DNA from 2 places in the Staphylococcus gallinarum genome. Region 1 is predicted to be linked to the other one. Evidence: riboswitches for the same ligand, from Rfam matches in the RefSeq annotation. Region 1 holds a riboswitch; the other holds the start of a gene.

Evidence for each region. Region 1 has a riboswitch for thiamine pyrophosphate ahead of tenA (thiaminase II). Riboswitches for the same ligand answer to the same signal wherever they lie in the genome.
Region 2: another riboswitch for thiamine pyrophosphate. It lies ahead of thiC (phosphomethylpyrimidine synthase ThiC); the one in region 1 lies ahead of tenA (thiaminase II).

Annotation. Positions count from the first base shown of each region.
Region 1 is NZ_CP069082.1:916,728-923,135, forward strand. Features, by position in the region: gene murA (UDP-N-acetylglucosamine 1-carboxyvinyltransferase) at 1-954, shown strand, start outside; gene fabZ (3-hydroxyacyl-ACP dehydratase FabZ) at 1,006-1,446, shown strand; gene JN168_RS04125 (YwpF-like family protein) at 1,508-1,957, opposite strand; gene JN168_RS04130 (single-stranded DNA-binding protein) at 2,148-2,567, shown strand; gene JN168_RS04135 (transglycosylase family protein) at 3,022-3,705, shown strand; TPP riboswitch at 3,826-3,924, shown strand; gene tenA (thiaminase II) at 4,012-4,701, shown strand; gene thiD (bifunctional hydroxymethylpyrimidine kinase/phosphomethylpyrimidine kinase) at 4,694-5,515, shown strand; gene thiM (hydroxyethylthiazole kinase) at 5,508-6,296, shown strand; gene thiE (thiamine phosphate synthase) at 6,299-6,408, shown strand, end outside.
Region 2 is NZ_CP069082.1:491,379-497,786, reverse strand. Features, by position in the region: gene JN168_RS02055 (GNAT family N-acetyltransferase) at 222-731, shown strand; gene thiC (phosphomethylpyrimidine synthase ThiC) at 1,068-2,804, opposite strand; TPP riboswitch at 2,911-3,011, opposite strand; gene JN168_RS02045 (phosphatase PAP2 family protein) at 3,160-4,062, opposite strand; gene JN168_RS02040 (haloacid dehalogenase type II) at 4,431-5,108, opposite strand; gene JN168_RS02035 (hypothetical protein) at 5,374-5,640, shown strand; gene JN168_RS02030 (helix-turn-helix domain-containing protein) at 6,216-6,408, shown strand, end outside.

The sequences.
Region 1 (6,408 bases):
TTAGCGAGATTAGGACATGCTAAAGTAGCACTTCCTGGTGGCTGTGCAATTGGTTCAAGACCTATTGAGCAACATATCAAGGGCTTTGAAGAACTAGGTGCAGAAATTCATATGGATGGTGGTTTCATTTATGCGACTACTAAAGATGGTTTGAAAGGTACAACAATCCATTTAGATTTTCCTAGTGTAGGTGCTACTCAAAATATTATTATGGCTGCATCACTTGCAGAAGGTAAGACTGTGCTTGAAAATGTTGCACGTGAACCTGAAATCGTCGATCTTGCTAATTACATTAATGAAATGGGAGGAAATGTAATTGGCGCAGGAACTGACACGATTACGATTCACGGCGTTGAGAAATTACATGGAGTAGAACATTCAATTATTCCAGATAGAATCGAAGCAGGTACATTGATTATTGCTGGTGCAATTACACGTGGTGACATTATTGTTCATGGTGCAATTAAAGAACATATGACAAGCTTACTATATAAGTTAGAAGAAATGGGTGTGGAATTAGAATATAACGGTGATTCTATACATGTTAAAGCAGAAGGTGAGTTAAAACCTGTAGATATTAAGACACTTCCGCATCCAGGATTCCCTACTGATATGCAATCACAAATGATGGCATTACTGTTGACTGCTGAAGGTCATAAAGTAGTTACAGAAACAGTATTTGAAAACAGATTTATGCATGTTGCAGAATTTAAACGTATGAATGCACGTATTACTGTAGAAGGTAGAAGTGCTAAAATAGAAGGTAAGAGTCAACTTCAAGGTGCTCAAGTTAAAGCAACAGACTTACGTGCAGCTGCAGCACTTATCTTAGCTGGTTTAGTTGCAGACGGTGTAACACAAGTTACAGAATTAAAGCACTTAGATAGAGGATATGTTGATTTACATGGTAAACTTAATGGATTAGGTGCAGATATTAAACGTACCCAAGACTAATCATAGTACGATATGAAACAGCAATGAATATTGAGTTGGAGGAAATAAGTCATGGAAACAATTTTTGATTACAATCAAATTAAGGAAATCATCCCACATAGACAACCATTTTTATTGATTGATCGTGTTGTCGAATATGAAGAAGGTCAACGTTGCGTAGCGATAAAGCAAGTTTCAGGAAACGAACCATTTTTCCAAGGACATTTTCCAGAATATGCGGTAATGCCTGGTGTATTGATAACTGAGGCTTTGGCTCAAACAGGTGCCGTCGCAATGTTAAACAATGAAGCCAATAAAGGAAAGTTAGCTTTGTTTGCAGGTATCGATAAATGCAGATTTAAAAAGCAAGTAACTCCTGGAGACACTTTAAAATTAGAAGTGGAAATTACGAAGATGAAAGGGCCAATTGGTAAAGGTAATGCTAAAGCAACTGTAGATGGACAAGTTGCATGTAGCTGTGAACTAACATTTGCCCTACAAGATAGTAAATAATAAAAATAACCGTAAAAGTTTTATGTATGTAAATACTATAACTTTTACGGTTATTTTATTTTTATTCTTTTTCAAACTTTTCATCTTTTAATCGAGGTTTAGATTGCATCATTCTATTAAATGATTTCTTGAGTTCTTCTCCAGATAATCCTTCATCGATTAATTGTTCTAATAAGCTTTCAGCATAAACTTGTCTCAATGTATAAATATGACATTCAAAAACTACCGAAATCGACTGTGCTTGTTCCAATTTACTAATATGTTTTATCGTGGCATCAAACAATGCAGGATCATTGGCTGGACGTGTAATAACTACACGGATATCTAGTAGTGTTTCATCGTCCATATATTTTTTCATTGTTTCATAATGAAAATCTGAAATGACGATTTCAAGCAACCAGCCAGTGCCACTACTCTCTTTATTGATAATGACACCATCATCTAATTCGTATTCAGTTACACCACCATTTTCTGATACAATTTGAAATCGAACGGCTTTAAAGGTCTTCATCGTCTTCACATCCAATTATAATTTTTAAAATCTACGATATTTCTATTTATAGTAGTATTATAACGTAATTTTAATTGAGAAAGGTAATATTTATAAAAATGTGATGAATCTACTCTTAATATATGTATATAATTGTGTTTTGACTATAAAGACCGCTTTGCATATGATAAGGCTATGAAGGAGGTGACACATGATTAATAACATTGTCATTGTCGGTAGACTGACAAAGGACCCACAAATATATGAGAAGGAGGGAAAGAAATTAGCTACGTTCTGTGTAGCTGTTAATCGGAGTTACAAAGACAAAGACCAGAATACCATTTGTGATTATTTATATTGTAAAGCATTCGGTAAACTAGCTCATAATATTGAACACTATATCAACCAAGGTTCACTAGTCGGCGTTACTGGCCAGTTACAATCTAGTAAATATGAGAAAGAAGGTCAGACACATTTTGTATCTGAAATATTTGTCGAATCAATTAAGTTCATGTCTAAACGTGCTACGAAAGAAAGTACATCACTTTATGAAACTATCCCACTAGATGCGCAACAACAATTAACCGAACAATCTGAAATAGCAAACAATAAATTATTTGAAATTGTTTAATACATCCACTTTATAACAAATAATCCCTTTTATAATCCATTCAAATTAATATACATTTAATCCTACTATTCATTATACTTTTCAGGCTATTCTTCTCTAATGATTGAAATTGAGAAGGATAGCTTTTGTCATGTTGAAAATAAAGATAATCACATTCAAATAGAGTGTAATAACACACCAAAAAACACTGTTGTGACAGTTTTTATTGACTGAATAGTCAGATAAATTACAATAATATTACGCAGTTAATAACAATCACAAACGCTTAAAAGCTTTCATAGCAATCTAAAACAGTTTAAATTCAAAAAATATATAATTTTTTTGATGTAACTAGGATGTAAAAAAGACTGTTGTTTTTTTATTTCTCTGTAACCTACAGGTATGTTTTGAATGTTATAGTTGCTTTAGCAAATTAATCATAAAACTAATTACCTTATAGGAGGAATTTTTAGAAATGAAAAAGACAGTAATTGCATCAACATTAGCAGTAGGTTTAGGAGTAACAGGCGTTGCAGCAGGAAATTCAGCAGACGCTTCAGAACAAGGTGTTAATAAAGCTGAGTTAGCGCAATTAGCTCAATCAAATCCACAACAATTAAATGAATCTCCAGTACATGAAGGTTCATATAACTATAACTTTAACTTAAACGGTGTCAACTATAACTTTGAATCAAATGGTGAAACATGGTCATGGAGTTATGGCGAAGGCGCTTCAAATAATAATTCTGGTTCAACTGAAGTTGAACAACCACAACAACAAACAACTACACAAACTGAACAACCAGCTCAAGAAGCAGCACCACAAACTGAACAAACACAACAACCACAACAAGAAGCAACAACACAACAAGCTTCAACACAACAAAGTTCAAGTAGTGAAGAATCAACTGGTTCATCAGTAAATGTAAATAGTCATTTACAACAAATCGCACAACGTGAATCAGGTGGCGATCTTAAAGCTGTAAACCCATCAACAGGTGCAGCAGGTAAATATCAATTCTTACAAAGCACTTGGGATTCAGTAGCTCCTGATGAGTACAAAGGCGTATCTCCAACAGAAGCTCCAGAATCAGTTCAAGACGCAGCAGCAGTTAAATTATATAATACAGCTGGTGCTTCACAATGGGTAACTGCATAATATATATGAAATAAGTTATTTTAAGCTCACTCCAGACTAGGGGTGAGCTTATTTTGTGAATTGGACTTTATTGCAATGTTATAAACATTTTGTTATGTTTAAATAAATATAAAGATTAAAAAATACTACTAGGGGAGCCAAATGGCTGAGATGAATAAATTCAGACCCTTACAACCTGATTTGGTTAGTACCAACGTAGGAAAGTAGTGCAATTTATAGTAGGTCATGTTTTGTTACGACTTCTATAGATTTACTACATTCCTATTGTTGGAATGTAGTTTTTTTTATTATAGGAGGACTTTGATTTTGTTATTTTCAGAAGAATTAAAAAAAGCAGCAGCACCTATTTTAAATGACATATATGATGATCCATTTATCCAAGACATGCTCCATGGAGAGTTGTCGTACGAGGCGACAAAATTTTATTTAAGAGCAGATGCGTCTTATTTGAAGGAATTTGCGAATATATATGCATTGTTGATACCAAAAATGCCTGAATTGACAGATGTTAAGTTCTTAGTTGAACAAATTCAATTTATAGTAGATGGTGAAGTTGAAGCACACGAAATTCTTGCGGATTATGTGCAAGCTCCATATGATGAAATCGTTAAAGAAAAGGTTTGGCCCCCAAGTGGAGACCATTATATAAAACATATGTATTATTATGCCTTTGCTAAAGAAAATGCAGCATATACAATAGCTGCTATGGCACCTTGCCCATATGTATATCAAGTGATTGCTAATAGAGCACTTCAAGATCCAGAATTAAATACAGATTCAATTTTAAAACAATGGTTTGACTTTTACAGTACTGAAATGGATGAATTGGTTAAAGTCTTTGATGATTTAATGAATAAATTAACAGCACATGTTAGTAAAGATGAACGAAATGAAATTAAAGAATCATTTTTACAAAGTACGATACATGAAAAAAACTTTTTTGCAATGTCTTATAATCAAGAGGCATGGTCATTTGGAGGAGATAAAGATGAATAAACCTAAAATAGCTTTGACAATAGCAGGTACTGATCCTACAGGCGGAGCAGGTGTTATGGCTGACTTGAAATCATTTCATGCATGTGGTGTTTATGGTATGGCGACAATAACAAGTATTGTTGCTCAAAATACAAAAGGCGTACAACATATTCATAATTTAGAAACAGAATGGTTAAAAGAACAATTAGAAAGTGTCTTTGATGATGAATTGCCTCAAGCTATAAAGACAGGGATGATTGCATCTAAAGAAATGATGGAGTTAATTGCACAATATTTACAAGCATATCCAGAAATTCCATATGTCATAGATCCAGTGATGCTTGCAAAAAGTGGAGATGCCTTAATGGATGACGAAGCAAAAGCAGATTTACAGAATATCTTATTACCATATGCCACTGTTGCAACGCCAAATATCCCGGAAGCAGAGGAAATTGTTGGATTTAAGATTAATTCTGAAGCAGATATATATAAAGCAGGAAAGTTATTTATCGAAGAAATTGGAAGTAAAGGTGTTGTGATAAAAGGTGGACATTCTACAGATTTAACGACTGCTAAAGATTACTTGTTTACCACGGAAGACGTTTTTACGTTCGATTCACCTCGTTATGAAACAAAGCATACACATGGTACAGGTTGTACATTTTCAGCAGTTATTACAGCAGAATTAGCCAAAGGCAAATCAATTTATGCTGCTGTGCAAAAAGCTAAAAACTTTATAGCGTTAAGTATTAAACATACACCAGAAATCGGACAAGGTAGAGGACCAGTAAATCACTTTGCATATATGAAAGAAGTGGGGTTAGATGATGAATAATTTAGATAAGATAAAAACCATGCAGCCATTAATTATTTGTTATACCAATGGCGTTGTTAAACATTTTACTGCAAATGGCTTACTGAGTTTAGGGGCAAGTCCGGCAATGAGTGAAGCACCTGAAGAAGCGACAGAAATGTTATCCGTTGCACAAGCATTATTAATCAATATTGGCACAATTACTAAAGATAGAGCGAAAGATATGTTAGAAATTGCTAAAATTGCAAATAAAGTTGGTACACCTGTGATATTTGATCCAGTTGCAGTTGGTGCATCTGATTTTAGAAAACAGTTCTGTAAGCAATTTATAGAGGAAATTGATATCGCAGTCATTAAAGGTAATGCTTCTGAAGTACTAACACTAATCGATGATGAAACAACGATGAAAGGTACAGATAGTGATGTGAATTTAGATGCAATAGATATCGCACGTAAAGCACTTGATCAATTACAAACAGCGATTGTAATTACAGGTAAAGAAGATATTATAGCGCAGGATAACAAAGTGATTCAATTGTCAAATGGTTCTTCATTACTGACACGTATAACTGGTGCGGGTTGTTTATTAGGTGCTATTGTAGGGGCCTTTTTAACTGAAAAGGGAAAGGTACAAATACAGCAATTAGAAGAAGCGGTTGCTATTTATAATATTGCAGCTGAAGCAGCGGAACAACTGGCAGGTCATCAAGGACCGGCCTCATTTATGACAGCATTACTAGACGCGTTATATCATATTTCGTATGATGATTATTTAAAATCAAATCGTAGAACAGAGGTATAAGGATGTTTGATAAACAACAATTAAAATTATATTTTATATGTGGGACACAAGATATTCCAGAAACAACTACGATTCAACATGTATTAAAGGAAGCTTTAAGTGCGGGTATAAC
Region 2 (6,408 bases), 430 kb from region 1:
GACTAGTCCATATGTTATTTCGCATTCCAAATATTTAAATAAATGAGGAGAATTTTTACAACAATACATTGCAGAACTTAATAATTAAGTGTTAAATAGTATTAAATCACTCATCGTAAATATCTTGGTTTAACTAAGTGTTTCATATTAATTATGAATGCCATACTTTTATAACTGTGATAGTGATTTCTAATTTACTTTAATATAAGGTGGGATGCGCTATGATACGTCATGCTAAGCAATCAGATTTACCGAATATACTAGAAATATACAACGATGCGATCTTGAATACTACCGCTGTTTATACTTATAAACCTCAAACTTTGGCATCACGTGAAACTTGGTTTGAAAATAAACTTAATAAACAAGAGCCTGTTCTTGTATACGATGAAAGAGGTGAAGCGATAGCCTTCGCTACTTATGGTACATTTAGAGATTGGCCCGCTTATCAATATTCTATTGAACACTCTATTTATGTAAATAAACATCATAGAGGAAAAGGGATTGCATCACAATTGCTGGCTGAAATCATCCAAACTGCTCGTAATAATGGCTATAGAACACTTGTTGCAGGCATTGACGCTACGAATGATTATAGTATTTACTTGCATAAAAAATTTAAATTCAAACATTCTGGAACCATTCAAAATGTAGGTTATAAATTTGATAAATGGTTAGATTTAGCATTCTATCAATTAGATTTAAATCCTTCTCAAAGTACGAAACATTAATTTGTGCTATATACATTCAGACTTTTAGCTAGAAGATTTACTTTACAATATTTATATTATTATCTCACTTTCCTAAGATGCCGTCTCAGCCTCGGCCTTCAACTGACACTGCTTCCTTAGGAGTCTCGACCTAATACTTCTCAATATTTTATACCGCTATTATTATATAATTTATAATGCGCTGTGGTTATATTTGAGTAAAGCTCATTTTCTTTTGGGATCATAAAAAGCTCCCTTCAAAGTTTACGTTTTTCAGTAACTACTTTAAAGGGAGCATCACTTCATAGCATAGTTCTCTTATTTTAAGAATGGGAATTTTCGCCCAAAACTCTATCTCTAACGGTAAATCCTACTACCTTTTGAAACAAATTCTTCAGACTTTTGTTTCAATCCTTCTTCTTTTAAATCATTGTGCTTTCTTAAATCGTGAGAGATACGCATCGAACAGAATTTAGGCCCACACATACTGCAGAAATGGGCAACCTTTGCTGCTTCAGCAGGTAGTGTTTCATCATGATATGAACGTGCCTTATCAGGATCTAGCGACAGATTAAATTGATCGTACCATCTAAATTCAAATCGTGCTCTACTAATTTCATCATCTCTTTGTTGTGCTCCTTTGACACCTTTTGCCAAGTCAGCTGCATGTGCTGCAATCTTATACGTGACAACACCTTCTCTCACATCGTCTTTATTAGGTAATCCCAGATGCTCTTTTGGAGTAACATAACAAAGCATTGCTGTACCATAACTAGCAATTTGGGCTGCCCCGATTGCAGACGTAATATGGTCATAGGCTGGTGCAATATCTGTTGTTAATGGACCTAATGTGTAAAAAGGCGCTTCTTGACAATGGAAATCAGCTAAGTCTTGATTTTCCTTTATTTTATGCATCGGAACATGTCCTGGCCCTTCAATCATCACTTGTACGTCATATTCCCAAGCTATTGCAGTTAATTCCCCTAATGTCTTTAATTCCAGAATTTGGCTCTCATCATTTGCATCATATATTGACCCGGGTCTTAATCCATCTCCAAGAGAAATTGCAATATCATAACGGCTCATTATTTCACAAATTTCTTCAAAATGTGTATATAAAAAGCTTTCTTCATGATGCGCTAAACACCATTGTGCCATGATAGATCCACCTCTTGAAACAATACCAGTTAATCTATCCACTGTTGTCGGGACATAACGTAATAATACGCCTGCGTGTATCGTGAAGTAGTCAACGCCTTGTTCTGCTTGTTCAATTAAAGTATCGCGATAAATTTCCCAAGTTAAGTCCTTAGCAGAACCATCTACCTTTTCTAATGCTTGATAGATAGGCACAGTGCCAACAGGAACAGGGGAATTTCTCAATAGATATTCTCTCGTAGCATGGATATTTTTACCAGTAGATAAATCCATAATCGTATCTGCCCCCCAATGAATGCCCCAAACCAACTTTTCTATTTCAGCTTCTATAGAAGAACTGACTGCCGAATTACCAATATTAGCATTTATTTTCACTTGAAAGTTTTTACCTATAATCATTGGTTCTGATTCAGGGTGATTGACATTATTAGGAATAATCGCACGTCCTCGTGCAATTTCTGAACGCACATATTCAGGTGAGACATCTTCTCGTTTAGCTACAAATTTCATTTCTTTCGTGATAATACCTTGTTTCGCATAATGCATTTGTGTAACATTTTGTCCTGTTTTTGCCTTTTTCGGTTGATATTTAAATGGTGTCTCGACAAATTTTTTATGATTATTAGATTTAAATCCGTTATCCAGTGAGACAATTTTCCTACCTTCATATTCCAATGTATCATTTCTATCTTCTATCCATGGTGTTCTTAATTTGGGTATACCTTTTTGCACGTCAACTGTATAACTAGTATCATGATATGGACCTGCAGTGTCATAGACTAACACCGGTTTGTTAACCGTTGTTCCTTCTTCTGTTACTGTTGGTGAAAGTTGTATCTCTCTAAATGGAACTTGAATATCTGAATCTTCTCCACTCACCCAAATCCTTTGACTTGATGGAAATTGCTTTTTTAATTCTATTTTTTCTTGTTTCATAAAAAAAACTCCTTAGCATTTTATTATTGCTAGGAGACCTGGTCGAAAATCACATATTTAGTGAAGCGACAGTAAATAAAAATCTACTCTATAGACTTTCCATTTATACTGTACTTTTCTGCTTCCCTACGCTGGTACTAACCAGATCAGGTTCAAAGGGTTGAGACTAATGTCTCTTTCAGCTAACAAGCACCCCTAGCAATTCTTATTAAATTCTAAATTAAACTTAACACTAATAAAAAATAATTACAAATAAATTTGAAAATTAATATAAACATAATCTAATACAATAAGTACCTAGGATTCTGTTTAACAAACAGAATCCTAGGTACTTATATTAATGTTCTGTTCTATTTTAATGTAAGTGTTTTGCATTCCATTTATAAATCATATAATCTGCTGCTATCATCAATAAAGTAATTAATGTAAAGGCCATGGTTACATCGCCTAAGAAATGTGCACCAATACGTAAACGACTCACACACATGATAATAGTAAACATAAATGCAATAATAAACATACGCTTTTGGGCAACACGTGTTTTAAAGTAAAATGCCCAAAACATTAAATAAGCCGCATCAGTTGTATGACCAGATGGAAATGAACTGTGACCAGTATTACCATTGATTGTAAGCCAATTTGTAAAATGTGCGCCGTCATGACCAATTTCATAAGGTCTTGCTCGCCCCCATAATTCCTTCAAACTATCAATCGTTTCTAATCCTACTAATAATACAAAAAAGCTAACAAATGCAACGCGAACTAATCTTTCTATCTCTGTTTGAGTCACTTGTTGTAACCAAAATTTTGTAACAAATAATGTAATTAACATAAGTAAAATGAATGTGATTAAGAAACTTAGCCCCATTGGTAATGCATTACTGGTATCACCTTCATTACTAGCCACACCTAATGGCTTATGTCGTTCAATATTGTCCATTGTTGCAAAGATATATTTAAATGTTTCAGATACCAAAGTATTAGCTTTTATCAAAGTATAAATAAAAGATAAAAATAAAATGATATATTTAATCAATTTACTTTCAAACTTTGAAAACACATAAAAATTCAAAATAATCATTGAAAGAATCAAAATAACAGTTGGCGGAAAAAGACCTAAATCTTGAAATACTGTCCCAAAGATTGAATTTTGATTCATAAAATGTTTAGATACTGGCAAATCAATAAATAAAGCGAGTACTAAAATAATGCAAAATACAGGTAATGCAATTGCTGTGAACCTTTTTGAAATAACCATGATGCCCTCCTAATTAATATCTTTTAATAATAATTTTAATAACTATTTTATTATTCATGAATTTTATTACTGCTTAACCATACCCATTTTATGCTTATGTATGTTTGAATTAACTAAAATTTTCATGATCTTTGTAGAGATAACTGCAATCTTTTTATATTATTGGAAGCCTAAATTCCATAGTGAAATTCTAAATGTGACATAACTGTTAGGTCACAATATCATTTATTCATGATATATTATTTGTGTAGCGAATATAGTTTTTTTAATTTTAAAGTTCTCCTTATTTTTATAAGCATATTTAGCTTCGCTAAATATAAAAAAAGCAGTAAATTCATGTCGACTTAAACATGAATTTTACTGCTTTTTTATTTATGATTTAACTCTAGCCATTTCACCATTTCGCTCACATTACTTACCGTTATCGTTGGTGTTGGACCGTTTACATCAAACTTTTTATTTGTTCGATTTACCCAAGCTGTATCAAATCCAAAGTTACTAGCACCAGTAATATCCCATGAGTTTGAAGAGACAAATAATATATCTTCTCTATTCATATGATAATACTCTAATACAAGTGCATAACTTGCAGCACTCGGTTTATATTGTTTAATTTCATTAACACTAATAAGTGTGTCGATATAACCACCTAGTTCTGAATTATCTATGAGTGGCATTAACATATTATCATTACCATTTGATAGTATACCTACATCAATATTTTTATCTCTTAAATTGGCTAATGATTTAGGTATCTCCTTGTAATAATTTAAATTAAAAAACGCTTCAAACAATCTATTAATATCTTCTCTATTATATTGAATATCATAAACATTTAAAGTATGTCGTAGTGAGTCTTTCGTCAATTCATCAAAAGGGATATATCTTTGCATAACCTGCCTCATAAACATATGTCTTAATTGAGTCTTTTGCCATAACTTAGTAATCTTTGTTGCAGTATCTTCATCAAACTCAATCATTTCATTTTTTAATGAATCCATATCAAACAAAGTACCATACACATCAAAAATAATAGCCTTATACATACTTTCCCTCCTCTGCAACTCCATAAAAATGAAACTTACTTATTATTTTACACAATAAACACACATTCAAAACAATTTAGAATTAAATTTGTTTACGAATCTTGTAATTTTAGTTAATTTATTATCAATAAATATTATATTTGTTCGACAACCACTCTGTATACCACCTAATTATTGATTGTAAATTTTATGTAAATTATATTAAACCAAGCTTTAAATCATTGATTAGTTGGCAATATAAAAGTAAGAGAGGAGGCTGGTTGTTATGAGAAAAATATTTTTCGTCGATTTGTTTAACCTCTTTATTATTACGCTCGGATACATGACGCTTATCTCATTAACGCTACTTGCATTTGATCTTTTTGAAATTAAAACAACCGGTTCAGTATTTTTAGAAGGCTTAAGTTCTATTACAATTTTTAAAATTTATAGCAATTCCATCTTCAATGGTCTATTTACTCTATTCTTAGTCATTACGATTATTTTATTTCTTTACAAAGCATATGATCTATATAGAAAAGACAGCAAATAAATCTTATTATAAGTTTTCTCATTCGTTTAATCTGACAATTCGTGTACCCTTAATAGCAAACAGCTCAGTTAAAGCCCAGAATAAATTAAATAACAAAATAATTGTATATTGTATTAGAAGATTATTAGTTATATAATATTGTGTGAGGATGTATTTTATGTGTTATAAACGGCTATTTAACTTGCCATCTATCATCATAGTTATATTCCATTCCCAGAATTAAACTTTATGCACCCATTTAAACAAAGTAAATAACACAACATTCTCAGTATAACTTCGTTCCTATGGACGAAAATAATAAGAGATCTAAAGTCACTTTCAGGCAGTGTTTTTAGATCTCTTTTTTTATCTTTTAACATATTAATGCTAAGATTATACGTTTATTACTACACCACTTCAAATTATTATTAATTTACTTACAATTTTTGAAAAATTCTCCGCAAAAGTGCTATTTATTAATTTATATCGTCACTTTAATAATAATGTGGGATTATCATTCTTTTTTCTTATTACAGATGTACAATGATTTTATTACTATTAACTGATAGTTCTAATTTCTGACTTAGGTGGTATTTATGATTAGCTCATTAACTGTAAGAAAAGATTATTCAACTGAATTTACGCGCTGCATAAACCAAATTATTATACTACTTCCATTAAATAAACCATGTAAGGTTAATTTAAATGGGATTATTTTGTCCGTTGATAATGGATTAATTATAAATAATTCAGATTTATATCAAATGATTAAATTAGATGATGTTGTCG